Regions from separate parts of the Terriglobus saanensis SP1PR4 genome, predicted to be linked through region 1. Evidence: riboswitches for the same ligand, from Rfam matches in the RefSeq annotation. Region 1 holds a riboswitch; the other holds the start of a gene.
The links. Region 1 has a riboswitch for cobalamin ahead of metE (5-methyltetrahydropteroyltriglutamate--homocysteine S-methyltransferase). Riboswitches for the same ligand answer to the same signal wherever they lie in the genome.

Region 1 (15,901 bases):
CATGACAAGAAGTCGCTCGAACAGGTGCAGCTCGTCCTCGGAGTCCCCGCACCGCCCGTCAACTCGCCCGACCGCTATGCCCTCTATCTTCTGAACACGATCCTCGGCGGCGGCATGAGCTCACGTCTCTTCCAATCCGTACGCGAAGAAGCCGGTCTGGCCTATTCCATCTACTCGGAGATGAACCCCTTCCGCGATACAGGTTCCCTTGCCGTGTACGCCGGAACGTCCATCGAAAAGACGCCAGAGATGCTTCGCCGTATCCTCGCCGAGTTCACGCGCCTGAAGAACGAACCCATCCCCGACGACGAGCTTCTCCGCGCGCAGACACAGCTCAAGGGCAACATCGTCCTCGGCCTGGAGAGCTCCAACGCACGCATGTCCAACCTCGCACGGCAGCAGATGAACTTCGGGCGTTTTGCTTCTGTGGATGAAGTAGTCGAACAGATCGATGCAGTCACCCCAGCGGACATGCAACGCATCGCCAACGAGCTTCTTCACCAGGACAAGCTCTCCCTCACCCTGCTCGGCAACCTGGGCAAGCTGAAGATCACCCGCGAAGATCTGGCGTTCTAGCCACGGAGAGCAATTTTCTCCAAGACACATCCTCCCTCAGGGAGCACTCTGGAGAGGGAGGATTGGTCATGGCGCGCAGCATCGAAGCTCCACCAAAACGTGCTCTATGCCCTGCTCGAGCGGCAGGTGAAACCTCGGTCCTCCTGCGCTGGTCGGAGCTCGATGGCGCGGAGCTTCTGCACGGTGACTTCTACCACCACGCCTTCCTGCCTCACTGGCACGACGCCTACATGCTCTCCATCTCCGCCCACGGACATCAGCGTCTTCGCTTGCGCGGCACGGAGCATATCGTCTCTCCCGGAGTTCTCACCTCGCTCCATCCGGGAGAACTGCACGACGGAGAGGCTGCGGATCCCGCAACAGGCTGGCACTTCCGCGCTCTCTACCTCTCCGAAGAGTTGGTGCGCTCCTCGCTCAGCGATGACGACTTACCAGAGACACCAGCATTTGAGATATCTCCACGAGATAGTCAGCCGTTAGGCGAGACCTTTCTTCGTCTGCATACCTCGCTGCAACAGGCCGAGTCGCGGCTCGAACGGGACTCGCTCCTTGTGCACTATCTCCCGCAGTTCTTTCAGCGCGACCGTTCCATCACGAACCGAAGCGTCAGTCTCTCGGACACCTCAGGCGTCGAACATGTGCGGGACTTCCTGCACGCCACATGGCACAACTCGGTACCTCTCGAAGATCTGGCGCAGATTGCAGGAATCAGCCGCTTCCACCTGCTCCGCACCTTCCGCAGGCGCTACGGCCTGCCACCGCACGCGTACCAGATGCAGCTCCGCGTCCGCCACGCCAAGGAGATGCTCTTCGCTGGCATGCCTCTGCGCGAAGTCGCGCTCGACACAGGCTTCTACGATCAGGCGCACCTGACCAACACGCTGCGCCGCTACACCGGTGCGACACCTGGCCGCCTGCTTCTCGCATAACCGCAATAACTTCCAAGACCGCGCGCATGAAAAAACCTACGCTGCAACTACGGCTCCCATTCCGGGGCCAAAGGAGCATTCCGTGGGCGAAACCATTCTCCGTCTTCCACCCAAAGAAACCGCGCGTCTTCCGCGGAAAAGCTACCTCACAGAAAAGGGCTTCCTCGGCTGGATCCTCACCAAGGATCACAAGCGCATCGCGATTCTTTACCTCATCTCGCTGAGCTTCTTCTTTCTCCTCGGCGGCATCTTCGCAGGCCTCATCCGCATGGAGCTGCTCACGCCGAATGGAGACCTGGTCTCCTCCGACACCTACAACAAACTCTTCTCCATGCACGGCATTATCATGGTCTTTCTCTTTCTGGTGCCTTCCGTGCCTGCGACCCTGGGAAACTTCCTCGTCCCCCTAATGATCGGCGCGCGTGACCTCGCCTTTCCGCGCCTCAATCTCCTGAGCTGGTATCTCTATCTGATCGGCGGTCTGCTCACGCTCATCGCCATGGCGACAGGCGGCGTCGATACAGGCTGGACTTTTCTCACGCCGCTCTCGACGCACTACCTGAACACTAACGTCGTCACCACGGCGTCGGGCATCTTCATCGCAGGATTTTCGTCGATCCTCACGGGCATCAACTTCATCGCCACGATCCACCGTATGCGCGCGCCGGGCATGACTTGGTTTCGCCTGCCGCTTTTCATCTGGGCGAACTACGCAGCCTCGATCATCATGGTGCTGGGCACGCCTGTACTGGCCGTCTCTCTGGCCCTGGTTGCGCTTGAGAGGCTCTTCGGTATCGGCGTCTTCGACTCCACAAAGGGCGGCGATCCACTGCTCTTCGAACACCTTTTCTGGTTCTACTCACACCCTGCGGTCTACGTGATGATTCTCCCCGGCATGGGCATCATCTCGGAGGTCATCAGCACCTTCAGTCGCAAACGGATCTTCGGCTACACGGCTGTTGCCTTTTCTTCAGTCGCCATCGCTCTCTTCGGCTTCTTCGTCTGGGAACACCACATGTTCATCATGGGCGTCTCCAACTACTCTGCCCTGATCTTCAGCTTGCTTACGATGGTGGTGGCGGTCCCTTCGGCCATTAAGATCTTCAATTGGCTCTTCACATTGCAAAAGGGATCCATCACCTTTGAAACACCCATGCTCTACGCCTTCGGCTTCATGGGACTCTTCACCATCGGCGGTCTCACCGGAGTTTTTCTCGGCTCCATGGGCATGGACATCCAACTCACGGAAACCTACTTTCTCGTGGCCCACTTTCACTTCGTCATGGTCGGAGGCATGCTGATGGCTTTCCTCGCGGGCCTGCACTTCTGGTGGCCCAAGATGACCGGCCGTATGTATCCGGAGACCATCTCGCGCTTCGCAGCGGTCACAACCTTCATCGGCTTCGTCCTGACCTTTTTGCCGCAGTTCGCGCTTGGCTTCCTGGGCATGCCCCGCCGCTATCACTCCTACCCACCCGAATTTCAGGTGCTCAATGTGATCTCCACAGCAGGCGCATCGATTCTTGGCGTGGGCTACATCATGCCCGTCCTGTACTTTCTCTGGTCCTTGAAGTACGGAGCCATCGCTGGCGCCAACCCCTGGCAAGCAACAGGTCTCGAATGGCAGGTACAGTCGCCTCCGCTGGAAGAAAACTTCTTAGAAGTCCCCGTGGTGCATCAGGAAGCGTACGACTACGAGTGGCTGGAGGCGAAGGCTACGCAGGTTGCTTAATCAATAAGAAAGGGTGTGAGCTCTCCGCAGATAAACTTCTGTCGCTTCGCCTCTGTAGACGAGGTAGTTGAGCAGATCCACGCCGTCACTTCGGCGAGGATGCAGTGCATCGCCAACGAGCTCCTGCCCCAGGAAACTCTCCCCGCTCGGTAACCTGGACAAGTTGAAAATCACCCGTGAGAATCTACCCTTTTAGCCAAGGATTTTTTCCAGTACATAGCTCTTGTAGCGGCGATTCAATTGAATTAGGCAAATCGCGCTGGGGAAAAGCGATCTCCGCGTGGAGAAACACAGAGATCGCTTCAGCCCTATTGTCCGGGAGTTACAAGTGCGGACAAGCTCTTAACCTCACTCAGCCAGACGCTGGGTTGAGCATTTGTGGGACTACTGAAGGTGGCTGCTATTGCAATCAAGTTATTCGCATCGGATGCCACGGTGGGCGGATGCATTATCTGGGGAACGCCAGGCACATTCAATACCGATGGGGTACCTAATACATACGAGAAGGTTTTGCCGTCCGAATCAAGAAATGCAGTAACAGAAGTGCAATCTATTCTTAGCACGTTTCCGTCTACACCACAGACTGCGAAGTTTCCAACTAAGTCTTCATCGGAACCGATAGAGGCGACGGAGGTACTGAAGGACAGGTTTTGGGTAAGAGAGAAACTAATGTCGATCCAAAGATTTTGCCAAAAGTCGCCACCTACACTAAAGCTTTGAACGTATAAATGATGGTCGGTGCCGGTTTGAAATACGACGAGAATACCGTTTGAGACAGCAGCGCTTACGCTGGAGGTGGTAAATCCACCGCCAGGGACCACATTAAAAGAACCCCAATCGATGCTTCCATTGGAATTGATCTGGTGCGCCGATGAGAAGTTAATGGTTTCGTCGTTATAAGTAGCGAAGATGAAGATCGAGTTACTTGTTGTGGCTGCCACGGCTGGACGCAAATTCGTTCTCGCCCGACCTGATATTCCTGGAACGACCGTCCAGGTTGCGTTAAATGCCCAGCTCGAAGGAGCTTCCGAAGCATTGCTCATCACCATGGAATAATAGTTTCCGTCTGTTCCAGCCGATACAGCTATAACATTTGATTGAAACGTGACGAGCGCTGGAGCGGCCAGGGTCGTCCCACTCGGAACCTTAATCCAGGAGCCCCTGTTGATGGAGTACCACATCGCGTTCGACGCATCATTGGCGCGAGCCATCATTACAGGAACGCCATTCAGAAACGTCAGAGCCGGTGAATCGGAGCTTGTACCTCCCGCCACCTGATTGAAGTCTGGATCCGCATAGGCCGCCTTGCCGGTCAACAACGCAAGGGTGCATAGTACGAAAAATGCCGTGAGCCATCTCCGGTTGTGACTCTTGCCGCAGCCAGAGCGAACTAATTTATCGTCTACGATCACAGAAGTATCTCCTTTTGAATATGCATGAGTAAGTAATGCTTAGAGAAGCGAGAAGAAGAGCGGGATTTCTGCATGTAAAGATGCGCCGCCAGCAGTTTTATTCCCGAACATGCACTTCTATCCCGACCCGTACGGTCGTTGCGCATCCTTTTAAATGCAGTCAAGTAGGACGGGATCAATCGCAACTTTTGATAGGAACTTAGGATCAATAGGTCAGAATGAGCAGCTTGATTTCAATAAAATCTAAGGGTTTAACTAAATTCGCAGCTGGCGCTTCGAATTTTAGCTGCCGCCTGGGACATGACTAAAATACGTCCTCACGCCTTTAAAAAGATTGCACTTATACCCGCATCAGACCCAAAATGGGCTACAGAATTTTATGCGGATGACATATATCGCATAACTATCGAAAAACGGATGCCGCACACGTCTTCGCTTTTAGAAAAGCACCGACCTACTTATAGAGGGCACGCGACTACGAGTGGCTGGAGGCGAAGGCTACGCAGGTCGCTTGAATTAATGAAAGCGATACGCCACGCCGATGGAAATCAACTGCGGCTGAGGGTTCTGGATCGGGACGTTCAGCCAGCTTTGATACTCGTACTCTGCGCGCACGTTGATGTAGCTGGTCGCGTGGTAGTCCACGCCCACCCCCAGGGCATATAAATTGAACGCAAGCGAACCAGCGCCATCAGGGTAGTTGTAAACCCCACGCCCGATCATCGCCTTCGCGTAAGGAGCCATCCTGTACTTGCGCACAACAACATATCGCCCACCGAACTCAACCGTGTTCTCGGATTGGCCGTCGTCTTGTTTGCCCTTGGCGTGTCGGATATTGAGTTCCACTCCGTAGTGCTCACGCCAATCGAAGGTCGCGTATCCACCGAATCCCTTCAGATCCACCTTCTGCGATAGAACCACGGGATCGATGAACGAACCCGACACGGTCTGAACCGGAAGATACTTCGATTGGCCCAGGACAAACTCCGCGCCGACCTGCAGATCTCCCACACGACCAGCCGTATACGCCGCTTGCGCCCACAGTATAGGTGTGGATATTAACGCCATGCTGGCGACAATTTTCAGAAAAAACACCTGGAAATCTCCACTCTTGAAACAGAGCAGCCTCTGCACCGGGCGGACGCCATGCAACACGACACAAGATGAGCTGTAACTAAGTAGACGACGGGCGGCACAAACGTGATTACACGCTCTCTAAACAAACGTCCCGGTCAGGCTTTAGCTGCGCACTGCTTCCCAGGTAGCTTCACCATACTCCCCCATTGCCAGCGTTCCCGACATGCTGCTGCCTTGTACCACGCCCTTAAAGTGGCACGTCAGTGGATAACCCACCACAGGCAACACGCTCGTCATCGCGATCTGGTCGGCATGAACCGCACCGTGGAACGTGGCGTTGTACAGTTCGCCATGATGATCGCCGGTTACGACATTTCCTTCCTGCTTCAGCACAAAGCGCTGTTCGCCTGTGCCGCGCAGATAATGAATCGTCACAGCCCAGTTCCCTTGCACTGAAGCCGAAGTCCCCGTGGGTATAACGGGATCCGCATAGTGCGGAGGATGGCTCAGCGCTGCATAGATCGCATCGGCCACAATCTTCACCTCGGCTGGCGTCATGATGTATCCATAGATCGTCACCGAACTCATCATTGTGTCCGGACGAACGCCCGTTCCACCCATCACGATTCGCGTCGGTGCTTCATCAAGCAACTTCGCAAGCTCGGTCCCGGTAATTCCGACGACACTTGCATCCCACGTAATCCGCACGCCCGGACTGCGATCGATCGAGCCCTCTGGAGCCGACGGCAACACGGTTGCCTTCACCGAAGGAAGACCCGTCATGCGGTCCGCAATCGACTGCATCCAACCGAGCCACATCGCCTGTTCCGCCGTATGATCTCGCGTGTGCCACGCACGTACGGCGGCCAGCAGCCCCATCGTCTCTTCCTTGCTGCACTTCATCGCGCGGCCGTAGTTGTGATGCGGTGCGCCTTGAAAATAGGCAGCCTGGCAGAGACCCTTATTGCCAATCAAAAGCCCTGCGGACTGAGGTCCACGCATGCATTTGCCACCGGAGTAAGCCACCAGGTCCGCTCCGGCCACAAGATGAGGATTCGGTGTATTTGGCTCCGTCGCCGCCGCGTCCACAAATACCGGGATGCCCTTCTCTTTGCAGATGGCCGCAAGATTTTTCGTGCTCATCGGTGTGTCGTCGTAACGAGGATTCGCCAAAATATAGAGCATGGCGGTGCGCTCGCTAATCTTTGCGCGGAGCTCCTCCGGAGTCGAGAACTCCACCATCTCCACTCCACACATACGCACCCCAATGTCATACGGATTGCGCGAGGTCTTCGGGATCACCACCTGGTCTTTCTTCTTGATGTACGGAAGAGCCTGGCTCTTCTCTACATCTGTTCCGGCGATGCAGGCCACGGTTGCAAGACAGGTTGCCGCGGCTGTTCCGGTCGTCGCAATACCCCACTCCGCTCCGCACAGTTTACCCAGCTCCGCACCCACAGCCAGCATCATTTCATCCATGCGGACGTGGTACAGCGACGCGTTGTACATCGCCTGCTTCACCTCGGGCAGCGAAGTGGATCCACTGATTGCCGTAATCGTGCCTCGACAGTTGATGAGTGGCCGAATCCCCAACCTCGTAAAGAGATTGTCGTGAAAATCGCCGTCTGTATGGGGCACCTGCTGCGACGTCAGGACCTGACCCGCCTTCGTCGAAGAAGTTTTCTTCGTCTCGCCCAACATTGCATCCGGCACAGCAGTGCCAACGGTTCCGGCCACCGAGATCATTCCGGCCTGTTTCAATACATCGCGTCGTGACCAGCGCATCCTCTTGACCCCTCATCCTAAAAAATCAAACTACAGCCTTAACCGCGAACACAGTCCCGCACCGTCGCGGGACTGTGTTCAAACGAGCGGAAACCTGGTTTCGCTAGATGCGTCCGCGTCCTCTACCGAAGAGCAGGTAAAGAATCACGATGAGCAGCACGAGGCTGAGTCCGCCACCGCCGTAGTAGCCGACGCCAGGACCCATGTAATAACCACCGCCGCCGAAGAGAAGCACGAGAATGACAAGAAGAAGTATGAGTGGCATGCGCGAAAGTCTAGCACGGGAACGCATAGAACCGATGAGAATGCATCCAACAGGGATGAATCGCATCGGGACCGCAGGCTGGTCGCTCCCCGCAAAGCCAAAAGCAGAAGGCACCCACCTCTACCACTACGCTCGCACGCTCAATTGCGCGGAGATCAACTCCACCTTCTACCGTCCCCATCGTGCCACCACCTGGGCAAAGTGGGCTGCGGAGACACCTGCGCACTTTCGCTTCTCGATCAAAGCGCCCAAGGCCATCACGCATGAGGCAAAACTCCGCGAAGCCAAAACTTTACTTCACGGCTTTTTTGACCAGATCAAACCCATCGAACACAAACAGGGGCCCATTCTCTTTCAACTACCGCCCTCGCTTGCCTTCGATGCCACGCTCGCCGAGGACTTCTTCACCACGCTTCGTGCGCTCTACAAAGGGGAAACCGCCTTGAGCCACGCCACGCCACATGGTTTACCGAAGAAACCGATGTACTCCTCCGGCAGTACGCAGTCGCCCGTGTGGCAGCCGATCCGGCCAAGGCATCCCCCAAAGCAGCCATTCCCGGAGGTGACGTTACGCTGAGATACTTTCGTCTCCATGGCTCTCCGCGAACGTACTACTCCAATTACGAACCCGAGTTTCTCGCTGAGCTGGCGGAAAAGATCAAGGCGCACAAAAACACCTGGGTCATCTTCGATAACACTGCACTCTCGTACGCCTACGCTAACGCGTTGGCGCTCAACCACCTTGTGACTGCCACCGATGACGCTTATTGGCGGTAGTCTATGTACACCGCCAACAAAAAAGCTCGTCCTAACTCTCGAAGATAAAACTTTTTAGCTCCTCTTCCCAACCGGCATTTGCCGATACAAGAGGAACAAGTACAGAAGGCATAAAGTATGCGATACGGCACGACTCTGCGCAACGTCATCCCCTCACTCTTTTGCACATTCTTCCTGGGATTTGGCTCCCTGTCCGCCTTGGCGCAGAAGCCTGTCGCGCGCATTACTGCGGAAATCAGCAATGAGCAGCGTACCCCGATCGCCGGATCGCGTTCCCCCCATGCGCTCGCAGCCGACGATGCCGGAGCCGTTCCCGCAGGAACCAAACTCGAGGGCATGACGCTGATCTTCAGTCGCACCACAGCACAGGAAGCAGACCTCCAGGCACTCCTCGCTGCGCAGCAGGATCCGACCTCTCCGATATACCACCAGTGGCTGACAGTGGATCAGTTCGCCGCTCGCTTCGGAGTCACCGACGCCGACATCGCGAAGACAACAGCCTGGTTGCAAGCACAGGGCTTCACGGTCGACAGGGTTTCCCGTAGCAAAGACCGCATCGTCTTCTCGGGCGAAGCCCAGCAGGTGGCGTCTGCCTTCTCTCCTTTGCGTTACTACAAATCGGACGGTGAGAAACGTTACGCGCCTTCGGCGGACATCAGCATTCCCACGGCTCTCTCCGGCATCGTAAAGGACGTCGCAAATCTGTCGAACTTTCGTGCTCGGCCGCATGTTCGTCTAAATCACTCGCAGGCTGTGGCTTCGCCCAACTTTACCTCCAGCCAGACTTCGAGCCACTACCTCACACCCGGAGATATCACCACGATCTACGACGTAAAAGCCGCTTACAACGCAGGCTATACCGGCACGGGCCAGTCGATTGCGATTATGGGTCAGTCCGCGGTCGTAGTTTCCGACATTGAGAAGTTCCAGACGGCAGCCGGGCTGCCGATCAAAGACCCCACACTCACCCTCGTTCCCAACACGGGAAGCTCTACCGTCTACACCGGCGATGAATCTGAATCCGACCTTGACCTGGAATACTCGGGAGGCATCGCCAAGGGCGCAACGATTTTCTTCGTCTACACCGGCAGCAGCTCGAACAATGGCGTATTCGACTCCATCGCTTACGCGGTCGATACACAGCTTGCAACAATTCTCAGCGTGAGCTATGGTCTCTGCGAGACAGAGTTGAGTGCGAGCAACTTCTCTTCCTACAACGGCGTTCTGGAGCAGGCCGCCGCACAGGGTCAGACCGTCATCGTCTCTTCGGGAGACGACGGTTCGACGAGCTGCAACGACGCGACCACGCTCACGACCGCACAGCGGCAGGCCCTCGTCGTCAGTTTTCCGGCCAGCAGCCAGTACGTCACCGCACTCGGCGGAACGGAGTTCACGGCAGCTGCCGTTGCGACCACCAACACCACGTACTGGCAGGCCGCAAGCGGAAGCGATGTCATCAGCTCCGCTCTTTCCTACATGCCGGAAATGGTCTGGAATGACGACTCTGCCGCCAACGGCCTGAGCTCCGGCGGCGGTGGCGTCAGTTCCATGGCCCCGCGCCCCACGTGGCAGACAGGAGTGACTGGCATCCCCTCCGGCAACTTCCGTCTCGTCCCCGATATCTCGCTTACCTCTTCAGCCTCAAACGCCGGTTACCTGTACTGCTCCAGCGATACGACCGTCGGCATTACCGGCAGTTGCTCGAATGGTTTCCGTGACGCAAATAGCGTCTATCTCACCGTTGCCGGAGGAACTAGCTTCGCTGCTCCCGTCTTCGCGGGCATGCTGGCTATCATTAATCAGAAGCTGAACTCTACCGGCCAGGGCAACATCGACCCCACGCTCTACACACTGGCCTCGAACGCTGCAAACTACGCTTCAGCATTCCACGACATCACGGTAGGTACGAACGCCTGCACGGCCGGCACCTGCTCCACGGCAGGCGCGTCGGCCTACGCCGCAACCACCGGGTACGATCAGGCCACAGGACTTGGTTCCATCGATCTCTACAACCTGCTGACCCTCTGGCCCACCAACGCCGCGACCGCCACCCTGGCAGCCACCACCACCACGGTCTCGGCGGCCTCTAACACCGTCGCCTCTGGTGTAAGCGACGTCATCACGATTACCGTCGCTTCGGGATCGTCGACTGTAACCACCGTACCCGCTGGAACTCTGACCATCACAGTCGACGGAACCACAACGACCAAAACACTTGCTCTGAGCACCGCTGGTACGGCAACTTATACCTTCTCCTCGACGATAGCTGGCGCACATGTCATCAAGGCCGTCTACTCCGGCAGCGCCATCTACGCCGCGTCGACCGGTACTGCCACGGTCACGGTAGGCGCAGCTGGCTCTGGCACCGGCAGCTTTACGCTCGGCGCAACCGCAGTCAACCTAACTGCCGGAAACTCCGGCACTTCCACCGTCACGGTGACACCAGCTGGAGGCTACACGGGCACGGTTGCCTTCAACGTGACCGTCAGCGGTTCCCTCTCGAACGCCTGCTACACGCTGAACAACGCGGCCATCACGAGCACAACAGCAGTCACAAGCGCACTGACGATCTACACCAGCTCCACCGCCTGTGCCACGGTTTCGTCCGTCAGCGGAAGCGGCATGCGGAAGATCACCTCCACCGGTGTATCCCGACTGGAAAGCAACAGCCTTCCTGCATCTCCCTCCAATAAAGCGGACATAGCCGTCGCGGGTATGCTCTGCCTGGGTCTTTTCGGCTGGCGCTCGCGTAAGCTTCGCCTCTACGTCGTACTCTCGCTTGTCACGGCCATCGGCTTTGGCATCAGTGGATGCGGTTCCTCGGGTTCCAACAGCACCACGACCGCAACAACGAACGCGACCAAGGGTTCGTATACCCTGACCATCACAGGAACGGATAGCGCAACCAGTACTATCACGGCAACCACGACCACCACCCTGACGATCAACTAACAGGGTCTCAGGAAGAAGGATTACGTTTCGCCGTAACCTGCAGGTATTGGTTATGGATAAGCGTATGACTCTCCGGATCGGAGGCGACGTTGGCACCCGCCCAAAGCGCCTCTAGCTCTGCCGCCAAGGCCGCCTGCCCGGTTTCATCCAGGCGACCAAAGGCCATCTGGGTGGGTCCGAAGTACTTGCGGAAAAAGGCAACCGTCCCTGCAGGGTTCATCGGTAGATCGAACTCAATAGGAATCAACTTCGTTTCGATCTCTGTGAAGGGACCTGCGAGACGCCTGAGAACAGTCGTCTCGTCTCCCCATAAAACAGGAGGTGCGATGCCAGGTGGCGGCGGCGCATGCAGGCTACCCACCTTGAACATCTGTCCGGAAAAACCTGCGGGATTCCAATTCGCCATAGCGAGCAGCCCACCCGGCTTAAGAACACGCGCAAGCTCCGCTGTAACCACCTCCGGTCGAGGCGCGAACATGGCGCCAAACATCGTAACCACCGCGTCGAAGGTTTCATCGTCGTAGGGAAGCTCTTCGGCATCCCCTTCATCGAAGCTCACGGTCAAACCCTCGGCAGCCGCGCGTTCCCTTGCCTGCACAAGAAGATTAGGAGCGATGTCCACTCCCGTCACTACGCATCCCTGCCGCGCAAGCGGAATGGCAAGATTCCCCGTCCCGCAGGCCACATCCAGAACGCGGGATTCCGGCGGCAGAGCCAGGCGATGGACAAAGGCCTCAGCACCTCCGGAGATCGTCTTCGCCACGACGCCGAAATCACCGGCCATCCAGGTCGCGCGCATAGAGCTTTTGATCTGTTCCATCGAAGGGCCGGAAGCGCTCATCGTGTCTCCTGGATCGCAGGATAAGATCCCTGCAATCACAGTAAGACTGCTCGACATCGCTGACCGCGTCAAGCCAAAATATTCGGAGGCAAGTGAGGTCTACGGGCTTCCATCACCCGTAGACCTCACCAGCAGACTACGCGTTCAACGTCAACCGCAGCTCGCCAGCAGCTTTGACCATGTTCTCCAGGGCCTCCACCGTCTCCGGCCAACCGCGCGTCTTCAACCCGCAATCTGGATTCACCCAGATCTGCTCAGGCTTCAGGACCTCCAACGCCAGCGTCAACAACTCGCTCATCTCGCCGACGGAAGGAACGCGCGGCGAATGGATGTCATACACGCCCGGTCCGATCTCGTTCGGATACGCGTGCGCACGGAAGGCCTCCAGCAGCTCCATACGCGAACGCGCCGTCTCCATCGAGATCACGTCCGCATCCAACGCTGCAATGGCAGGCAGGATGTCGTCGAACTCGCAGTAGCACATGTGTGTATGGATCTGCGTCTCATCGGCAACGGAAGAAGTCGCCAGCTTGAACGCCTTCACCGCCCAGTCGAGGTACGCAGCCCAATCCGCTCGACGCAGAGGAAGCCCCTCACGCAACGCAGGCTCATCCACCTGGATGATGCGGATGCCGATGCCCTCCAGGTCCGTCACCTCGTCCCGCAACGCAAGCGCAATCTGCCACGCCGTCTGCTGCCGCGGAATATCGTTCCGAACAAAGGACCACTGCAAGACCGTGATCGGCCCCGTCAACATGCCCTTCATGGGACGCGTCGTTAGCGAACGAGCATAGCTCGTCCACTTCAACGTCATCGGCGTCGGACGGGACACATCGCCATAGATCACAGGCGGCTTGACGCAGCGCGATCCGTAGCTCTGCACCCAGCCGTTCTCCGTGAACGCAAAGCCATCCAGGAACTCGGCAAAGTACTCCACCATGTCGTTGCGCTCGAACTCACCGTGCACCAGGACATCCAGCCCAATGCGCTCCTGCTCGCGGACACACTCTGTAATCGCCTTCTTTAGGAACGCTTCATACTCATCCGCAGTCTCATGACCTTTCTTCCGTGCCGCGCGATGCTTACGCACCTCCGCCGTCTGCGGGAACGACCCTATCGTCGTCGTCGGCAGCAACGGAAGCCCAAGCTCTTCCCTCTGCACAATCGCCCTCTGGGTATAGGCCGAAGCGCGCGCGAAGTCGGTCGCCTGGAGCTCAGCCAGCGCCGCACGAACCTTCGCATTGGTGGTCGTCTCCGCCGCCTCACGATCGGCCACTGCAGCCGCATTGGCCTGCGCGGCAGCCACGTCGCCCGTGCCCAGCGCCACAACTTCAGCAACCTTCTCCGTCGCAAACCGTAGCCAGCTCTTGATCCGCGAAGGCAGCTTGATCTCGCTACCGAGATCATGTGGAACATGCAACAGAGAGCAGGAAGGAGCAGCAAGAACACGCTCCGCTCCAAGACCCTCCACAGCTTCATTCAACTGCGCAGAAGCGACGGCAAAATCGCTCAGCCAGATGTTCCGTCCTTCCACACAACCGACGCTCAACACCTGTTCCGGCTTCAGCGCCGCGATCACCGCCTTCAACTCTTCCGGTGCACGCACCACGTCAATGTGAATGCCAGCCGTCCCAAGATCGACAGCCAGAGAAAGATTGTCCCCTAGCGCATCGAAGTACGTCGTCAGCATCAACTTCACCGGCACCATGGCCAGTTCGGCATAGACGCTGCGATAGCTCTCAGCCACACCGGTCTCCAGATCGGTCACCAGCATCGGCTCATCGATCTGCACCCACTCCACACGCTCTGCGGCAAGTGCTTCGAGTACCTGTCTGTAGGCGGACGTGATCTTCGGTAACAACGTCATCGGATCGAACGCCCCGTCAATGCCCTTACCCAGCAGAAGCAGAGTCAACGGTCCAACAAGCACCGGACGCGTTTCGATGCCAAGCGCACGTGCCTCGCGCACCTCGGTCAACAGCTTGGTCGTATCCACTTCAAACGAGATTCCTTCAGACCACTCCGGCACGAGATAGTGGTAGTTCGTATCGAACCACTTCGTCATCTCCATCGCTGTCTGTTCACGGCTGTTCCGCGCCATGGCAAAATAACGCTCCAGCGTTACCGGCCCAGTGCCAAAGCGCTCCGGAGTTGCTCCTACGAGGACCAGCGCATCCAGCACCTGGTCGTAAAGCGAAAAGTCATTCGAGGGAACGAAGTCGAGACCCGCTGCCTTCTGCGACTTCCAATGCTCGGCGCGCAAGCTCGAGGCCACTTCAAGAAGTTCGGACTCTGTCCGCTTGCCTGCCCAAAAACCCTCCAGCGCGAACTTCAACTCACGCTGACGCCCCATACGCGGAAAGCCCAAATTTGCTGTCTTCAACTTCACTGTCGGGGACAAAGAAACTACACCTGCAACCATCTCGGTTCTCTCCTGGAGTACGGAAGAACCACCCATGCGCAGGCAACACCGCCCTGCGAAATCGCACGGAGATGCAGCAGTGGTCACCGGTCCAATCCACGAGAGCGGTATCCTCAAACGCACCCACGGTGAGCGCACAGCGCTTCCATGGTGGTGGCGGCAGGCCGGTCTTCGGACTCTGGGCAACCTACTCCATCGCCGCTTCCCATCTCGTTGAGACAGTGCGTTGGCTCGCGCCTTGCAACGTTTCGCTCCCATTACCGCTGCGGGACAGCGCCGGAGTTACACCGGCTTCCCGTTTAACAAAGTTCTCTCGCGAGACTTTGACCTGCACACTCCTACTTTACATCGGAAGAGCTTTGCCGACCTCGAACCTGCATCAGCTTTGCAGGATCTTGAAGGGCACTGGTTCTGGATCAACAACTTGCGTCCTTTGCAGGCTACCGCGCAATTTTCTCCATCTTTTCCCCACACGGTCAGAAGCTTTGAAGAGGTGTCCTGCAGTCAGTGGACCCACCAACTTGTAATTGCCAACCGCTGCAAGCCCCATCGAAGCCAGGCATCCACACTGCTCGCAATCCGGCTCGCCCCCAAACTGGCACGGTCCAATCCGCGTCTTCAGGTCAGCGGAGATCGTCTCCGTTGTCCTCGCAAAGATGCACTCCTCCGGGTTCTTTGGAGGCGACGCAATCTCTTCCAGCACAGGTTCCGGCATGTCGAGCTTCGGATACTTCAAACGCAGCTCCCGCAACTCGGCAATCACCTGCATACGCTGCGAAGGCGAAAGAATCTCCAGATCCGTAGCGCCCATCTGCGGCGTAAACAAACTGAACCAGACCCTCGTAATCTCCGGACGACTGCACCAGAACGCCAGAAACTCGTCGAGATAACCCGGCCGCTCCACGATCTGCGACGTGATCGTGCAGTGGATCGAAACCTTTGAGCCCTGGATGTTCTTTAAAATGCGTTCATAGGTCGCAGGCTTTCTCCGCGCATCGTGCTCCGGCTGCAGACCATCGATGGAGACCACAACGTTCAGCTTCTTGTACTCCTTCCACGCAGGCGGAATAATCCGAAAAGCACTCGTCACAACCTGTGTATGCACACCACGGCTCTCGATCTGCGGCAGGAGG
Region 2 (15,901 bases), 1.0 Mb from region 1:
GAAATGGCGTTGCAACTCTCGTCTTCTCCTCCGCCTCCAACCACACGAAACAGAAACACATGCGCCACTTGGAGGACGACATGAAGACGATCAACAAACTGATGTGTTGCGCAGCAATCGCTGGCACCGTTGCCTTGGTTCCCACCAAAGCTTTTGCCGCTACCGAAGATGACAAGAAGTTTTTGGCCATGGCTGCTCAGTCGGACAAGAACGAGATCACGCTCAGCGAACTCGCAGAACAAAAGGCCACTAATCCTGCTGTCAAAACCTTCGCCCAGCACATGGTGATGGAGCACACCAAGATGTCTGAGAGCATGGCGCCCTTCGCGACCTCCTGGGGATTGAATCCTCCCGTGGAAGCGGACTCCGACCACCAGAAGGAGCTTAACAAGCTGAGTAAGCTCTCCGGCAACGACTTCGACAAGGAATACATGGACCAGATGGTTTCGGATCATTCCAAGGCTCTCAGCGCCTTCACCAGCGAAGCCAAGGACACGAAAGACGTCAAATTTCGCACTGCGGTTTTGAAAGGTAAGACGATCGTGGCTGCGCACAAGAATATGGCCTACGACTTGAAGAAGAAGCTCTAACGCAACGGTCTTTTGCAGCAAGAGAACGGGGCAGCTTGACGCTGCCCCGTTCATATTTCACCAGATGAAATCCTATCCGCTACCATAGACAGGTATGCCTTTTCCGATCAAAGTTTGCGCCGTCTGCTCCGAAGAGTTTGAACTGAAGCCCGATAAGCCCGGTTTCGCCAACCGCTGCCCCGAGTGCAGCGCCCCGGAAGCCCCGGAGGCCGCCGCCAAAGACAAGGTGGACAAGGAAGCAAACCAGGCCCGCCGCGAGGCGATGCGCAATCTTCTCTACCGCAAAGACAGTTAGCCACTACTGCGCTGCGTTCCCTGCACGGATCGCCTTGGGAGCGCTGACCTTGGTTCCGTGGACCTTCGCAGTGACCTTCAGGTCCAGAAGCCGCTTGTTTGCAGGAGCGTCAAAGCTGATCAGGAAGCTCTCTCCCAGATCGGCCATGAACTTGTCGAGCATGGGCCGGATCGAGGGCGGATTGATCGTTCCCTGTCCCAGCAACTCGCCGCCTGTGCTCGTGACGACATCGCTGAGATAGTTCTGTCCGCTGAACGAGCCGAGACCCAAACCGCCGAAGTCGCGGTTATTCCACGGAATGGCATAGACGGTCAGGCCGTGCTCCTGCGCATCATGGATGGCGGTGTCGACATAGGGGCTGTTCTGGTTCATCGGGCTCACAGAACCGTTATAGGGATCAATGCCGTTGGTGATCATCACCACGACGCGCGGCGCTCCAGTGTTCGTGGGCCAGCTTTTTGCCAGGTCGGAGAGGCAGAAGTACGGACTGCCGCTAATGCCGGCCTGTCCAAAGGGAAGGCGAATCGCCTTGACCGCCTCCTCGTGCTCCACGGAAAAACCGTGCGAGAAGATAACGCGTCCGTTCTGCATGTAGCCGACGCCGATCGCTACATTGGGTGGAAGCGACAGAACAAATCTTTGAACTTCGCTCAGATTGTTCGCGAAGTTCCCGCGCAGACCATCGTCGATCAGGAGCGCGATCTCTACGTGCCCATTTGCACCCAGAACGGGCCGCACACGCGTTACGGGAACGCCATGCCCGTTTACCTTGATCTGAAGGTCGTCTTTACTGACGGGGCTACTTCCACCCACCACACGAACAATGGCCTGCGTGGGCTGCAGACCTTCTTCCTGCGCAACGGCACTTGCCGCACACAAAAGAGAAATACCAAATCCAAGAGTACGCAGTATACGAACCATGAAAAAACCTCTATCTCATTAGACGCTTCCCACGGTCTATCGAATCTACTACTTGGCGGTTCGAGAGATTTTCTCTTCTACGTCCTCATCCACCTCGTCGACCGCCTTGTTTCCAAGCCGCTTCATAGCCTGGGAACGTACCTGCTCGTAGCGATTGGTCAGATCGTCCAGTTCGCTGTCCGAAAGGTGCTCGATATTGATCATCTGGTTCTTCGCCGCGTCGATCGAGCAGATCAACTCATCCAGCTTTAGGTTCATGGCGCGCGCGTCGCGGTTCTGCGTGTTCTGGATCAGGAACACCATCAGGAACGTCACAATAGTCGTTCCGGTATTGATGATGAGCTGCCACGTATCGGAGTAATGGTAGACAGGTCCAGTCGCGGCCCATAAGACGATGACACCAATCGCGCCAGCAAACGCCCATCTGGATCCCAGGTACGTTGCCGTGACTGCGGCAAAGTGGCCGAAGTGGTCTGTATTGCCCTTCAATGCTTCTTTGCGCTTCGGTTCCATGGTTTCCCTCGGGGACAAAAGATGAGACGCCCCCTGCAGTCTCGCAGTTGTGTCTGCGGCGTATGCACTCCTGCAGGCACAAAACAGCCCGGCAAAATGCCAGGCTGTTGTCGTCAGAGAATGCTCATCCTATCCACCGCCGAGCCTGACCTTCAGGCCTGTGCGGAAGTTGAACGGCAGGGAGGGATAACCGATCGGGCCCATATGCTGCTGTCCCAGCAGGTTATTCATCTGCGTAAACACGGAGAACTTCGACGTGATCTGGTAGGTCACATTAGCGTCGATGTTCTGATAGCCGAAGTCCAGATTGCGGTTCGGAAGCAGCAGCGTATTGCCTCCGTTGAAGTCGGAGAAAGACAGGAACGTCGAATCATCCGACCGCGAAGAAAACGCGCTTTTGACCGCGGCAGTGAACTTGGTCGCGGTGTACTGCACCACAAAGTATCCCGTCTGCGGCGCACGTCGAAAGGGCCTCTGCCCAACGAGCGGCGAACTGCTGCCGATGGCGATCCCGGGATAGTTTGGGTTGGTTGTCGGAAATCCACCAAGCTCCGCTGTTACGTCGCTGGAAAAGCTTTTCTGCACGTTCGAGTCGAGGTAGGTGTAACCGCCGCGTGCAAAAAAGTGCCGACTGGCGCGCCATTCCAGCTCCGTCTCGATACCCTGCGCGCTGAAGTCGAGCGAGTTGAGATAAGCGCCAAAGTAATTGGCAACGCCAGAAGGTACAGAGATACCGAAGTACTGCTGGATATCCGAAGAGCCCACAAATTCAATCTGTCTGCCGAACTCGTTATGAAAGTAGTTGAACTTCAACATCAACTTACTTCCATAGATGCTCTGGTCCACTCCTCCCTCGTAGGTGCGGAGCCGTTGCGCACCGATGGGACTGACGCCCGGAATGGTAAGGCCAGCCTGCTGAAGTAGTACATACAATGAGGAGAGTTGCGTGGAGAGGTTTGGCTCCTGCACACCCTTCGAGAAGTTGAAACGCAGCTTCGTTCCATGGAACCATCCAGACCCCGGACGTACAGGGTAGCCAGCAAGACCGAAGCGCGGCGTCGCTTCTGTGCCGTAGAGGTAGTTCTTCTGGATCGCTCCGCCCAGAGTGAAAAACACACGGTTCAAAACATCGCCCTGTAACTGCACGTTGTAGTCGTAGTTACGGCGGCGTGCACTCTGGTCCAGGAAATTGGCGGGATTGTGATACGTCCCACGCTCGTCCTCGTAGCGGAAGCTTCCGTAAGCCGAAAGATGTGGAGTGAAGTGATAATCCGTCTGGTACTGCATCCCGTCGCGATTGTTCGCTGAATCTGATGGCTGGGGATACGTCCCGCCAAAAGCAATCGCCGCACGTCCCGTTCCGCTTGTTCCGTTGGCGCCACGAATCGTTACGGTGTTGCCGTAATACGTATCTCCAAAAGCGCCACTAACAGCCTCACCCACCGGGAAAAAGTTTGTAGCCTGTTCATCTTTGCGCGATCCAAAATATCGCAGCACATTGTGCCAGTTGCCGCGATAGATGTTGTCGATCGTTCCGCCAAAGAAGGTCTGCTCGTCGGCCTGTTTCCCCGCCGCCACGATCCCTGCAAAATCAAACGCTCCGGGGAGACCCGATGCGGATACACCGCGCCGCACTGTGCCGCGAAGCTGTGTGGAACCATTCAGGCTGTATCCAAGATTCGCCGCAGCAGTCGTCACGTGAAAGCGATCCATCGGCAGAGCGTTCGAGCTGTCGAAGCGCGAAAACGCCGTGTAGTAATCGATCTTGCGATACGCCCCACTCAACTCGGCTTCATTGCGATAGGTATGAAAGTTGCCCGCGTCTCCTGTGTAGTTCAACACTGGCGCCGGAGTGACACCGTGCGGGATATTGAAGCTCACAACGGACGAGATCGCGTCCGATCCGTAGAGAACACTGTCCGGTCCTCGGTGGATCTCCAGGCCGTTCACTGCGGTCGAAGACAGGATGCCGAAATCGAACCGTCCACCCACATCATCCGCCGGTATGCCATCAACCATCACCTTGTTGCCGTCGGACGTTCCACCGCGTACAAAGAGCGAGGTCTGACCGCCATTCTGGCCTGTTTGGACGACGCTCACCCCAGGCTGCAACCGCAGCTCGTTCACCACGCCTTCGCGCGTTGCCAGGTCCGCAGACGAGATCAGATTTACGCTCGCGCTGGATTGCTCCATCGGCGTAGGCAAACCTGTCGCAGTGACGGTTACCTGCTCCTCAACCGCACGGAAGCCCAGCGTCAGGTGGTTGGTGACGACATCCAGATCGCCTCCGTAGAAAGGCTGCGCCACATTGGTGGCATATCCTGCGGCACCGGTCAGCAGGACAAACCGTCCCGAACCCGCGCTGCGAATCTCATAACTGCCGTCCTCGTTAGAGGTCCCTGAAGCAACTACCAAGTGTCCCTGTAGCAACTGGATCTTCGCCAACCCTATCGGTCGTCCCAGCGGATCGCGCACGTCGCCGCGCACTACGACAGCATTAAGGCTGGACGTGAAAAGAATTGCTGCAAAACCGCCCAACGCGCACGTTCGAACTTGCGTACGGATACCGGCAAAAATCTGGCCTGAATCATAGAACATATCTGCTCCTCCACTCCCCCTCGGGAGTGTGGCTGGTGTCAGCAGTGGAATCGGTCTCCTGACTTACGCGCCCGGCTGCAACGATATCTGGACCGCTTCCCTTCCCGCGGCCCTGAGCCACAGTGCGAAGCTTCCTCGATTGCGAAAACCGTTCCGGCCCATGGGACCATGGTGCGCTTACAGTTGCGGGGCAGTGGCGGATTCTCACCGCGCTTCCCAATGCATTCCTCTGCAGTAACAAATGAAAAAGCACGTAGTGATCCTCACTGCGCGGAAGTACGTCTACCAATGCAAACGATAGCCTATTGTAAGCCGACAGCCTGCTAGTCAAGCAGCTCCATCATCACCTTGGCCGCATACACGCAGTCCGCCCGCGAAACATCATAGTGAGTGACCAGCCTGACGGAGTCGGCCCCGATAGCACTCGCGAGCACGCCGCGCTCCTTCATCCCTGCCACCAGCTCCGCCGCTTTACCGGTTTTAATGGTGATGAAGACAATGTTCGTCTGCACATCCTCAAGACCCACCTTGCAATGCGGATGATGCGCAATCGTCTCTGCCAGCAGACGTGCATGGGCATGATCCTCGCTCAGACGAGTGGGCATCTCTTCCAAAGCGATCAACCCTGCCGCTGCGAGGATGCCCGTCTGGCGCATGCCACCGCCCAGCGCCTTGCGCACAACCCGCGCGCGATCCGTCAGCTCACGCGACCCCACCAGCATCGATCCCACAGGAGCTCCGAGTCCCTTGGAGAGACAGAACATCACGGTATCGAAGCCCTTGGTCAAAACCGCAACGTCTTCGCCCAACGCAGCCGCCGCGTTAAAGACACGCGCGCCGTCGAGATGCGTCTTCAGGCCCGCCTTCTGCGCGCCGTACCAAACCTCTTCCATCACCGCCAGCGGCGTCACCGTACCGCCCGCCATGTTGTGCGTGTTCTCCAGCCAGATCAGCGAGGTCTGTGCTTTGTAATAAATCTTCGGCGAGATCTTCGGCGCGATGTCACCCCACGTCAGAATGCCGCGCTCCGCAGGTACCGCGCGCAACTGGCAACCTGAAAATGCAGCCGCCGTTCCCATCTCCCAATCCAGAACATGCGCGCGAGCCTCGCAGATCGTTTCAGTTCCAGGCTGCGTATGCAGACGCATAGCGATCTGGTTTCCCATCGATCCGGTGGGCACAAAGATTGCAGCTTCGCGGCCAAAGACCTCTGCCGCCCGCGCTTCCAAACGGTTCACCGTCGGGTCTTCTCCGTAGACGTCGTCCCCAACTTCGGCTGAAGCCATCGCCGCACGCATCTTCTCTGTCGGCTTCGTCACCGTATCGCTCCGCAGGTCAATCACTCGCATCTCCTTCAAGCCGGCACCGCCAAAAGTTCACCAAAGACGCTGGAACTCACCACGCGTCCACGCGCAGTCAGCCCAAAACGCCCGTTTGCAGACCACATCAGCCCACCCTGCACCATCTCATCCACCGCACCATGCACATCCGCAAGGAGCGCAGCCTCGACACCCTCGTTCAAACGCAGCCCGAGAAAGACCTTCTCTTCAAAAGCCTCAGCATCTTCAACACGTTCCACGGACACAGGATCCGCCTCACTGAGATACGCGTCCAGTTCATCGCCATTCGAAAAACGGGCCGCTCTGCCCTGCTCATCCGGCAACATAGAATGCGCATCCAGGCCAAAACCCAGATAAGGAGCGCGCTCCCAGTACTTCCGGTTGTGTCTCGACTGGTGGTCTTCGCGGGCAAAGTTTGAGATCTCGTACTGTGCCAGTCCGCCCTCAGCCAGCACATCGCAGGCTTCGAGATACATTTCCGCCACCGCGCCGTCGTCGGGAACCATACCCGCGCCATAACGCACACCCGGCCCGATCAGTTCACGCCCCAGGCGAGAGTCTTCATCGACCTCCAGCATGTAGACGCTCACATGATGCGCGCCCGTGGCGACAGCCCTTCGCAGCGATTCGCGCCAGCTTTCGCACGTCTGGTGCGGCAGACCGCAGATCAGGTCGAACCCGACATCCAGACCCAGCGACCTCAGCCGGGCAATCTCGTTCTCGCACTGAATCCCGGTATGCAGCCGACCTACTGCTGCCGACTCCCGATCCACAAAACTCTGTACGCCCAGCGAAACGCGAGAAACTCCCAGCCGCATCGCCGCCTGCAAACTTGTCTCGGCGATCTGTCCGGGGGCGCACTCCATCGTTATCTCGGCATTTGTGACGACATCAAACTCGCCGCGCAATGCTGCAAATATCTCCTCGAATTTGTCCACACCAAGAAGGCTTGGCGTTCCGCCGCCGAAGTAAACGGAATCCACAGTCTGCGGGACGACTACGCCTCGTTCCGCAGCGATCTGCCGTGCGGAGCGGATCTCTGCACACAGCCGGGCGACGTATCCGTCCATCCGTTCCGGCGCAAACGCGTCCGAGGCAAAGTTGCAGAAACTGCACTTTGCCTTGCAAAACGGCACTGAAAGATACACACCGAGCGAATCCCGCACCCTCCTATTCTCCCACGCATCTAAAATCAACTGATACATGCCAGAAAAGCCGCAGGATACAAAAAAGAAGAAGAAAGTCGCCACGCCGGAGGATGACGTCCTCGGTAAGGCCTACGACGGTCGCCTCATGCGCCGCCTGCTTACCTACCTGCGTCCTTATAAGGCAGCGACTGCTCTTTCCGCTGTCGCTATTCTGCTCAAAGCCTGCTCCGACGTAATGGGCCCCTTTCTCATTAAAGTCGCTGTGGACAACTACATGTCCGCGCAGCGCCCGGCAAATCCATCTTGGCTGGCCCGCCATCTTTCCACGACGCCGCTCACCGGCGTGGCCGAGTGCGCCGCCCTTTTCCTCGGCTCCCTCTCTCTCTCTTACGGTCTGGAGTTTGTGCAAACCTACCTGATGCAGTGGACCGGCCAGCGCATTATGTTCGACCTGCGCAAGCAGATCTTCCGTCATCTGCAGCGCATGGATGTCGCCTTCTTCGACCACAATCCCGTAGGCCGCCTCGTTACCCGCGTCACATCCGATGTGGACGCGCTTAACGAGATGTTCACCTCTGGCGTACTCGCCATCTTTGAAGATGTCTTCGTCCTGCTCTTCATTGTGATCATCATGCTGAAGATGAGCTGGCCTCTCGCGATCCTCACGCTCTCGGTCCTGCCGCTCATCATGTACGCCACGCGCCTCTTCCGCATCTCGGTGCGCGAAAGCTACCGCCGCATCCGCACAGCCATCGCACAGATCAACTCCTTCACGCAGGAGCATGTCTCCGGCATGTCTGTCGTGCAACTCTTCAATCGCGAGCAGCGTGCCTATAACGACTTCAAGGACATTAACGCCGCCCACCGCGATGCCTTCGTCGACCAGGTGCAGGCCTACTCTCTCTATTACCCGGCGGTCGAACTTCTCAGCTCCATCGCGATTGCGCTCGTCGTCTGGCGCGGTGGACATGCCATCTTCCACGAGACCCAGATCCTCGGCGGCACCGTTACCCTCGGCGTACTGATCGCCTTCATGCAGTATGCGCAGCGCTTCTTCCGTCCCATTCAGGACCTCAGCGAAAAGTACAACATCCTGCAAGCAGCGATGGCTGCTTCAGAGCGGGTCTTCAAGCTCATCGATACGCCCGCGCAGATTACGTCTCCCGCTCTTCCCGTTGCAGGCGACCTCTCCGGCAGTATTGAGTTCCGCAACGTCTGGTTTACCTATCAGAGGCTGGATGAAGCCACAGCCGCTCGCCTCGCATCCGCAACGGAATCCGAACTCGCGCACGAGCACGGCATTGAGTGGATTCTCCGCAATGTCTCCTTCACCGTGGCTCCCGACCAGACGGCAGCCATCGTAGGCCACACCGGCGCGGGTAAAACCACGATTACCGGGCTCATGATGCGCTTCTACGATATCCAGCACGGCAGCATCCTCATCGACGGCGTAGACGTTCGTCAGCAGGACCTCAATAAGCTGCGCAAGCGCTTTGGCGTGGTTCTGCAGGACTCGACCCTTTTTACCGGCACGGTCGCCGACAACATCCGCCTCGGCACCACCTCCATTACCGACGAAGAGGTGGAGCACGCAGCGGACGAGGTCAACATCGGCGACTTCATCCGCACGCTTCCCTTGCAGTTCGCCGAACCAATGCACGAACGCGGCGCAACCCTCTCCACCGGCCAAAAGCAGCTCATCAGCTTTGCCCGCGCACTTGCGCACCGGCCCGCCGTGCTCATTCTCGACGAAGCCACCTCTTCGGTCGACACCGAGACCGAGCTTCGCGTCCGTCTGGCGCTGGACCGCATGATTACCGGCCGCACGTCCATCGTCATCGCGCATCGCCTCTCTACCATCCAACGTGCGGACACGATCCTCGTCATGCACAAGGGCCAGCTCCGCGAGTCCGGCACCCACAACCAGCTTCTTGCCGCACGCGGCCTCTACTGGAAGCTGTATCAACTGCAGTACCAGGAGCAGGAAGCCGAACCAACCGAGCCGATAACCGCGCAAATCGCGTAAGAATTACTTTTCTGTAACTTATTTACTGCATTGGTTGATTTCGACACGTAAATCCGCAACGGGGTACGCTATCCTTGCACCGGAAGCAGAGATATCTGTAATACCGAAAGAGAGATATTCCTCGTGTTCAACCGCATGCCGAAGGACAAAAGCTTCTTCGACGATTTCGAACAATTGGGTCAGTGCCTTACCAGCGTTACTGCTTCTCTTTCCTCCTGCATGGACCAGTGGCCCGGAATGAATGGCTGCGTGCAAAGCATGGAAGAGAACCGCCACATCGCGCACCAGGTCCAGCGCGTCTGCCTTCTGCATCTCGACACGGCGTTCATTACGCCCTTCGATCGCGAAGACATTCTGCAGCTCGCCACCGAGCTTTACAAGACCATCGCTGCCGTTGCGACTGCTGGGCGTCGGCTGGAGCTGTACAAACTGGAAGATATGCATCCTTCCCTGCGTTGGCACGTCTCTGCGCTCGATAGTATGGCCCGCGAGATCTCGGCGACCATCAATCTCCTGCGTTCCGCCCCCAAGCTTTCCGCCCTTCGTGCCAACCTGGACGAGATCGGTCGTCTCGAAGAGACAGCGCGGCAGCATCGTGACCAGTTTCTGACCGAGGTGTACATCGACCAGGCAGATCCGATCGCCGTGATGCAGAAGCGTGAAGTTCACGATCTCATGATGGATGGCATCGACCGTTGTGACCGTCTCGGCCGCACCGTGGAACGCATTCTCCTGAAAAACGACTAGGACAAACGAGCAATCATGCACGCCGCGCCTTTAGCCCTCGTCGTCATTACAGTGGTCATCGCCCTCGGCTTTGACTTTCTCAACGGTGTCCATGATGCCGCCAACTCCATTGCAACGATCGTCACCACACGTGTGCTCACGCCCACGAAGGCCGTGATCTGGGCAGCGAGCTTCAACTTCATCGCCGCCTTCCTCTTCGGCACCGGTGTGGCGCATACGATCAGTTCCACCATCATCGATCCCCGCATCATGAACCTCTATATTGTGCTGGGTGGCCTGCTGGGTGCGATCACGTGGAACCTCATCACTTGGTATCTTGCCCTTCCCACCTCCAGCTCGCATGCGATTATCTCTGCGCTTGCCGGAGCGGCCATCGCCAAAGCCGGCTGGCACGCCATCCTGATCAAGGGATGGATCCCGATCCTCGCGTTCCTGCTCCTTTCGCCGCTCATTGGCATGGTGCTTGGCTACATCCTCATGCATATCGTGGCGTGGAGCAGCTTCCGGATGCACCGGGACAAGGCATCCAAACTCTTCCGCCGCCTGCAGCTCGTCTCTGCGGGCGCCTATTCTCTGGGACACGGGACGAACGACGCGCAGAAGACCATGGGCATTATCGTGGCCCTGCTGGTATCCACCGGCTACGGCAACTACGCCCTCGGTCATACCCGTCTCTTTGGCCGCACGCATGAGATCTCCATCTGGATCATCCTCTCCTGCCACGCCTGCATCGCCGCCGGAACGATGATCGGCGGATGGAAGATCGTGCGCACGATGGGATCGCGCATCACGCCACATCTCCGCCCCATCGATGGCTTCGCCTCGGAACTCTCCGCTGCGGTCACCATTGCCCTGGCCACCTTTGCGAAGGTGCCGATTTCCACGACGCACGCCATCGGCGGAGCCATCTCCGGCGTCGGCGCGACGCGCGGTCTGCATGCCGTCCGCTGGATCTGGGCCCGCCGCATCATCTACGGTTGGATTCTCACTTTCCCGGGCGCAGGCCTTGTAGGCGCTTTCTTCTACGCAGTCGTTCACTTGGGCATCGAACGCTTCATTGGTGGCGGCGCACCGATACACTAGAGTTAGCCTTCGTTCAGACGACCAGCTAAACTACGCACATCGCTACGAAGCCCAAACCGACGATCTTCCTCTCCGCAGGCGAAGCCTCCGGAGACCACTACGGCGCTCAACTCATCACCGCGCTCAAGGACGCTCTCCCCGAGGCCGGCTACACAGGCCTCGGCGGCACGGAGATGGAGCAGACGGGTCAGCAGCGCACCATACGGGCGGAAGATGTTGCCGTCATGGGCATCACCGAGATCCTCCGCCACATCCCCCACATCTATCGCTCGTACCGCCGCCTTGTCGCCGAGATCAAAATCAACAAGCCAGACGTAGCCGTCCTCATCGACTTCCCCGACGTCAACTTCCGTCTCGCCAAACACCTTCATCGCGCTGGCGTTCCGGTCCTCTGGTTTGTCTCCCCACAACTGTGGGCCTGGAAACGCTCCCGCCTGAGGTGGGTTCAGCAGCGGGTCTCTAAAATGTTCGTAATCTTCCCTTTTGAGCAGGAGTTCTATCGCAATCGAGGCGTCGATGCGACCTTCACAGGCCATCCTTTGGCGGATCTGCCGCTGCCCACGGTTACGCGGGAAGAATATGCGGAACGGAACAGTCTCGATCCAGCAAAGCAGTGGGTGGCGCTTCTCCCCGGATCCCGCTGGAAAGAAGTTCGGGCAAACCTTCCGGCGATGGTCGAAGCGGCTCAGCAGTATCCGCCGAATGTCGAATTCATTCTCCCCATCGCGGCCACCCTTCAACGATCCGAGTTTGCCGCATACCTTGAATCACTCAGGACACCTCAAGGTAAAACAAGCTTCACCCTGGTTCATGATGCCCGAGCCGCCTTGCACCATGCCCGCGCTTCGGTTGTGGCCTCAGGAACAGCGACGGTCCAGGCCGCACTCATCGGCAATCCATTCCTCGTCGTCTACCGCGTCAGCGATCTTACCTTCCGGGTAGCCAAGCGCCTCATCCGATATCCTGCTGAGATCCCGGCCCCAAAAGACCAGTACGGCAATCTTCCCATCGCGATGCCAAACCTCATCGCCGGCAAACGCATTGTCCCTGAACTCCTTCAGAATCATTCTGATGCTATCGAAATCAAAAAAATACTTAATCTATTACTTGAAGATTCCCCGGAACGCGCAGCGCAGATAGCTGACCTTGCTTCTCTCCGCAAATTAATGAAACCTGCCAACAACACCACGGCCATTGGTCAACTCAAAGACGCCGTCCTCCAGGCGCTCGGAATCCGCTCATGAATCGCCTCGAAGCCACCCCAACTTCCTCACCCGCAACGCCGTCTTCTGCGTCTAACTCACTGAGACAGATACAGCTCCCGCCAGAGGACCGCATCCGTATGTCACGTCACCGCCTTTTGAAGACCAGTATCGCCGTTGTCGCTCTAATCTTTTGCAGCTTTGCCGGACGCGCCGCTCCTCCGTCACGCCCGCTGCTCCAAGTCACGGCGTACACGATCAACGCGGATATCGACCCCGCCGTGGCTCGCCTGACCGCAACGGTTCAGGTCACCTTCACTGCGCTCGAAGACGTCTCCACCGCAACCTTCGAACTGAACAACGGCCTCAGGGTCACCAAAATCACCGACGCAACTGGCGCGACTCTGCAATCCGATCGCAACCCCACGACATCCACGATCAACGTAGCGATGACCGCTCCCATTGCCAAGGGCACCAGCACGACGCTCAGTTTTGAATACACCGGCACCCTCAACGGCGCGGACACCTCTCCCGTTGAAGGCATTAAACTCGCTGCCATCGCCGATCCCATTACCATGCTGCTTTACCCCGGCCGGTGGTTTCCGGTCTCTGGGCTCTATACCCAGCGTTTCACTGCGGAGATGCACATCCGTGTCCCCAAGGGCGAAACAGTCATCGCAAGCGGAGCGACGAATCATCCTGCCGCACCGGCATCGACTGTTCCCACCCTCCACGCGACAGCGCACATGACTCCTCGCCGCGCAGGCGGAGGAGTAGGCACCCGCACTACTGCCAAACCGACGACAACGGCTAAAGCGGACACTCCTCCAGCAGCTCCGGCTGCTGCGCCTACTTCTTCGGCAAACATGGAGGAGTTCGATTTCTCCTGGCAGAAGCCCGGGTTCCCCGGCACCGTGATTGCGGGCAAATTCCTTCCTGCCATCCGCTCCTCGGGCGCGCGCAACGTCAGCATCTATGTGACTGAAAAACATAAGACCGGCGCCGCCGAGTACGCCGCCATTGCTGCACGTCAGCAGGAGTTCTTCACAACAACCTTCGGTGAACCGCAGTCCTCCACGCTCAACATCGTGGAGATGCCTGAGGATGCCGTCGCCGCCTCCTGGGCCCCGGAGATCGCCGCCATTGCGGGTAATCGCATCGGCAACGCCAATAGCTCTCGGCTTCTTTCCAACACCATTGCCCACCAGTGGTGGGGCAGCGAAGTCTCTCCCTACACACTCAACGATGCCTGGATCACAAACGGCATGAGCCGTTATGCCGAACTGATGTTTCTCGAAGACGCCAGCGGAAAGACCGCCTTTCAGAATGCAGTGACGGACGTCTCCGCCGGTGCACTCGCTTACGATACTGCACCCCTCGCTACCCTTGGTCGCGTCGATCCCTACTCGCCCCAGTTCCAATCCGAGACTCTCGAGAAGGGAGCCATGGTCTTCCATATGCTTCGCTACCAGATGGGTGATGAGAAGTTCCCCGTCTTCCTTCGTGGCCTGCTCTCGCAGTTTGCTGGAAAGGGCGTCCGCTCCTCCGACGTGGAAACGGTGGCCGCAGCGCAGTCCGGTCTCAACCTCACACCCTTCTTTGCGCAGTGGATCGATGGGACGGGCGCTCCTGCCTTTACGAGCAAGTTCACCGTCTATCGTCTGGGTGGCAACAAGGGTTTCCGCACCATCGGAGCGATCTCGCAGGACCTCGATCTCTTCCGTATGCCCGTCGATCTTAGGATCGAAACCGAAGGCAAGACGGAGAATAAGCGGATCGATGTCTCCGGGACTGACTCGCACTACACCATCGAGACCTTTGGACGTCCCCGGCGGATTGTGATCGATCCGGAACATTGGGTGCTCAAATCCACCCCCGACTTGGCCGTCCGTGTTGCCGTGCTCAAGGGTCAGCAGTTGGTCGCGCAGGGTGACCTGATCGGCGCGCTCGCCGAGTATCAGCATGCGCTTGATGCCAACAAGAACTCATCGCTCGCGACCTATCGCATCGCCGAGGTCTTCTTCACGCAGCGCAACTACCAGTCCGCCGCCAACAGCTATCGCGACTCGCTTCGCGGCGATAACGATCCCAAGTGGACGGAAGTCTGGAGCCATATTGGTCTGGGCCGCGTCTTCGATCTCACCGGCCAGCGCGACCGCGCGGTCAATGAGTACCGGCTTGCGGTACAGACAAACGACAACACGCAGGGCGCGATCAACGAGGCCCGCGCTCTTCTGCAGAAGCCCTACACGCGCGAACGCAGTCCCGACTAGGATTGCGCAGCAAAACTACATCACAACGACACGGTCATCCAGGGAAATAGCTGCCCACCCGAGTGCAGCAAACAGACCCGCCACTTCATCCACTGAGGTCTCAGCCGTGCGCACCCCACGCACCAGCGAAACCTCACCCTCGCCCAGACGCACGCCGACGCACTTCTCCGCACGGTAGGTGCAAGCAGCGAGATCGCTCACGCTGAGCGCGGTCGTCTGCACCATCACAAAGGTCTTTGGGGGGGCCATGCGGTCGATCATGCAGACCAGTTCCAGCTTGCTCTCCAGTTCATCCGGAACGAAGTCGATGGCAAAGTCCGCCTCACGCACGGCGTCTTCTACCGTCGTAGCAAACTCCAGCACTCCATCCTGTCCGGAGAAATCCACGGAGGCGTCGCGTAACTTGGAAGGCATAACGTCTTCCAGAATCACGCGGTATCCGGCGCGCGCGCAGGCCATGGCAAACGCGCGCCCCTTCAATCCCGCACCGATCACTGCAACGGTTTGCATCGCAGCTTACTTCTTTTCGAGAGAGGCCACCACGGAGGCGTAGCTCGGCTCGCTGGTACGGATATGCTCCGCCACGCGTGCGCGCTCTTCCTCAGTCAGTGTGGGAAGGACTGCCATAATTCTGCGCAGCGTTCCAGACATATCATCCACAAAGTTCATCGTACGGATCGCTTCACCAGACAGCGGCATGTGCAGAGTCTCCTAATCGTTTCGTTCCAGAACCAGTGTACTAGCTGTGCTGCTCTTCGACCGCCTGCTCCACCGGAGCCTGGCTCTCCAGGGCTTCCACCACATGCGGCTCCACTAGAACCTCCTCGGGCTCTACATAGCCATCGCGGTCCGTGATTTCTGTAATCGCCAGCAGTTTTTGTGCAAGGTCGGGATGTAGAGCCTCAGGAACATAGCGCCACGACCAGTTCCCTGCAGGATTTGCAGGGGTGTTCATTCGTCCGTCACTTCCAAGATGCAGGAGGTCCTGCAGAGGCAAAATGCAAAGCGCGGCCACGCTGCGTTCCGCAGCGCGGATCATTGCCCAGACCACATCGTTCGGATGCTGCAGAGGTCCGAGATACTCCACTACGTTGGCGCGGTCCGCCTCATTCAACTGCTCATACCACCAGCCCAGCGTTGTATTGTTGTCGTGCGTTCCCGTATA

Region 2: it holds a riboswitch for cobalamin, as region 1 does, so the genes downstream of both, ACIPR4_RS10970 (TonB-dependent receptor) here and metE (5-methyltetrahydropteroyltriglutamate--homocysteine S-methyltransferase) in region 1, are expected to answer to the same signal.

The regions. Positions count from the first base shown of each region.
Region 1 covers NC_014963.1:1,642,029-1,657,929, reverse strand. The annotation lists gene ACIPR4_RS06925 (M16 family metallopeptidase) at 1-576, shown strand, start outside; gene ACIPR4_RS06920 (helix-turn-helix transcriptional regulator) at 645-1,505, shown strand; gene ACIPR4_RS06915 (cytochrome c oxidase subunit I) at 1,588-3,237, shown strand; gene ACIPR4_RS06910 (PLL family lectin) at 3,546-4,649, opposite strand; gene ACIPR4_RS06905 (outer membrane beta-barrel protein) at 5,166-5,744, opposite strand; gene ACIPR4_RS06900 (aminotransferase class V-fold PLP-dependent enzyme) at 5,889-7,511, opposite strand; gene ACIPR4_RS22355 (DUF3309 family protein) at 7,615-7,776, opposite strand; gene ACIPR4_RS06895 (DUF72 domain-containing protein) at 7,751-8,353, shown strand; partial or broken gene ACIPR4_RS23290 (DUF72 domain-containing protein) at 8,272-8,553, shown strand; gene ACIPR4_RS06890 (protease pro-enzyme activation domain-containing protein) at 8,671-11,505, shown strand; gene ACIPR4_RS06885 (class I SAM-dependent methyltransferase) at 11,513-12,346, opposite strand; gene metE (5-methyltetrahydropteroyltriglutamate--homocysteine S-methyltransferase) at 12,483-14,768, opposite strand; cobalamin riboswitch at 14,914-15,115, opposite strand; gene ACIPR4_RS06875 (radical SAM protein) at 15,148-15,901, opposite strand, start outside.
Region 2 covers NC_014963.1:2,653,566-2,669,466, forward strand. The annotation lists gene ACIPR4_RS10950 (DUF4142 domain-containing protein) at 81-590, shown strand; gene ACIPR4_RS10955 (hypothetical protein) at 685-885, shown strand; gene ACIPR4_RS10960 (hypothetical protein) at 889-1,806, opposite strand; gene ACIPR4_RS10965 (low affinity iron permease family protein) at 1,855-2,319, opposite strand; gene ACIPR4_RS10970 (TonB-dependent receptor) at 2,449-4,917, opposite strand; cobalamin riboswitch at 4,955-5,178, opposite strand; gene ACIPR4_RS10975 (threonine aldolase family protein) at 5,241-6,266, opposite strand; gene hemW (radical SAM family heme chaperone HemW) at 6,272-7,423, opposite strand; gene ACIPR4_RS10985 (ABC transporter ATP-binding protein) at 7,461-9,431, shown strand; gene ACIPR4_RS10990 (DUF47 domain-containing protein) at 9,555-10,178, shown strand; gene ACIPR4_RS10995 (inorganic phosphate transporter) at 10,194-11,261, shown strand; gene lpxB (lipid-A-disaccharide synthase) at 11,324-12,505, shown strand; gene ACIPR4_RS11005 (M1 family aminopeptidase) at 12,604-14,736, shown strand; gene ACIPR4_RS11010 (3-hydroxyacyl-CoA dehydrogenase NAD-binding domain-containing protein) at 14,752-15,246, opposite strand; gene ACIPR4_RS11015 (hypothetical protein) at 15,253-15,435, opposite strand; gene malQ (4-alpha-glucanotransferase) at 15,476-15,901, opposite strand, start outside.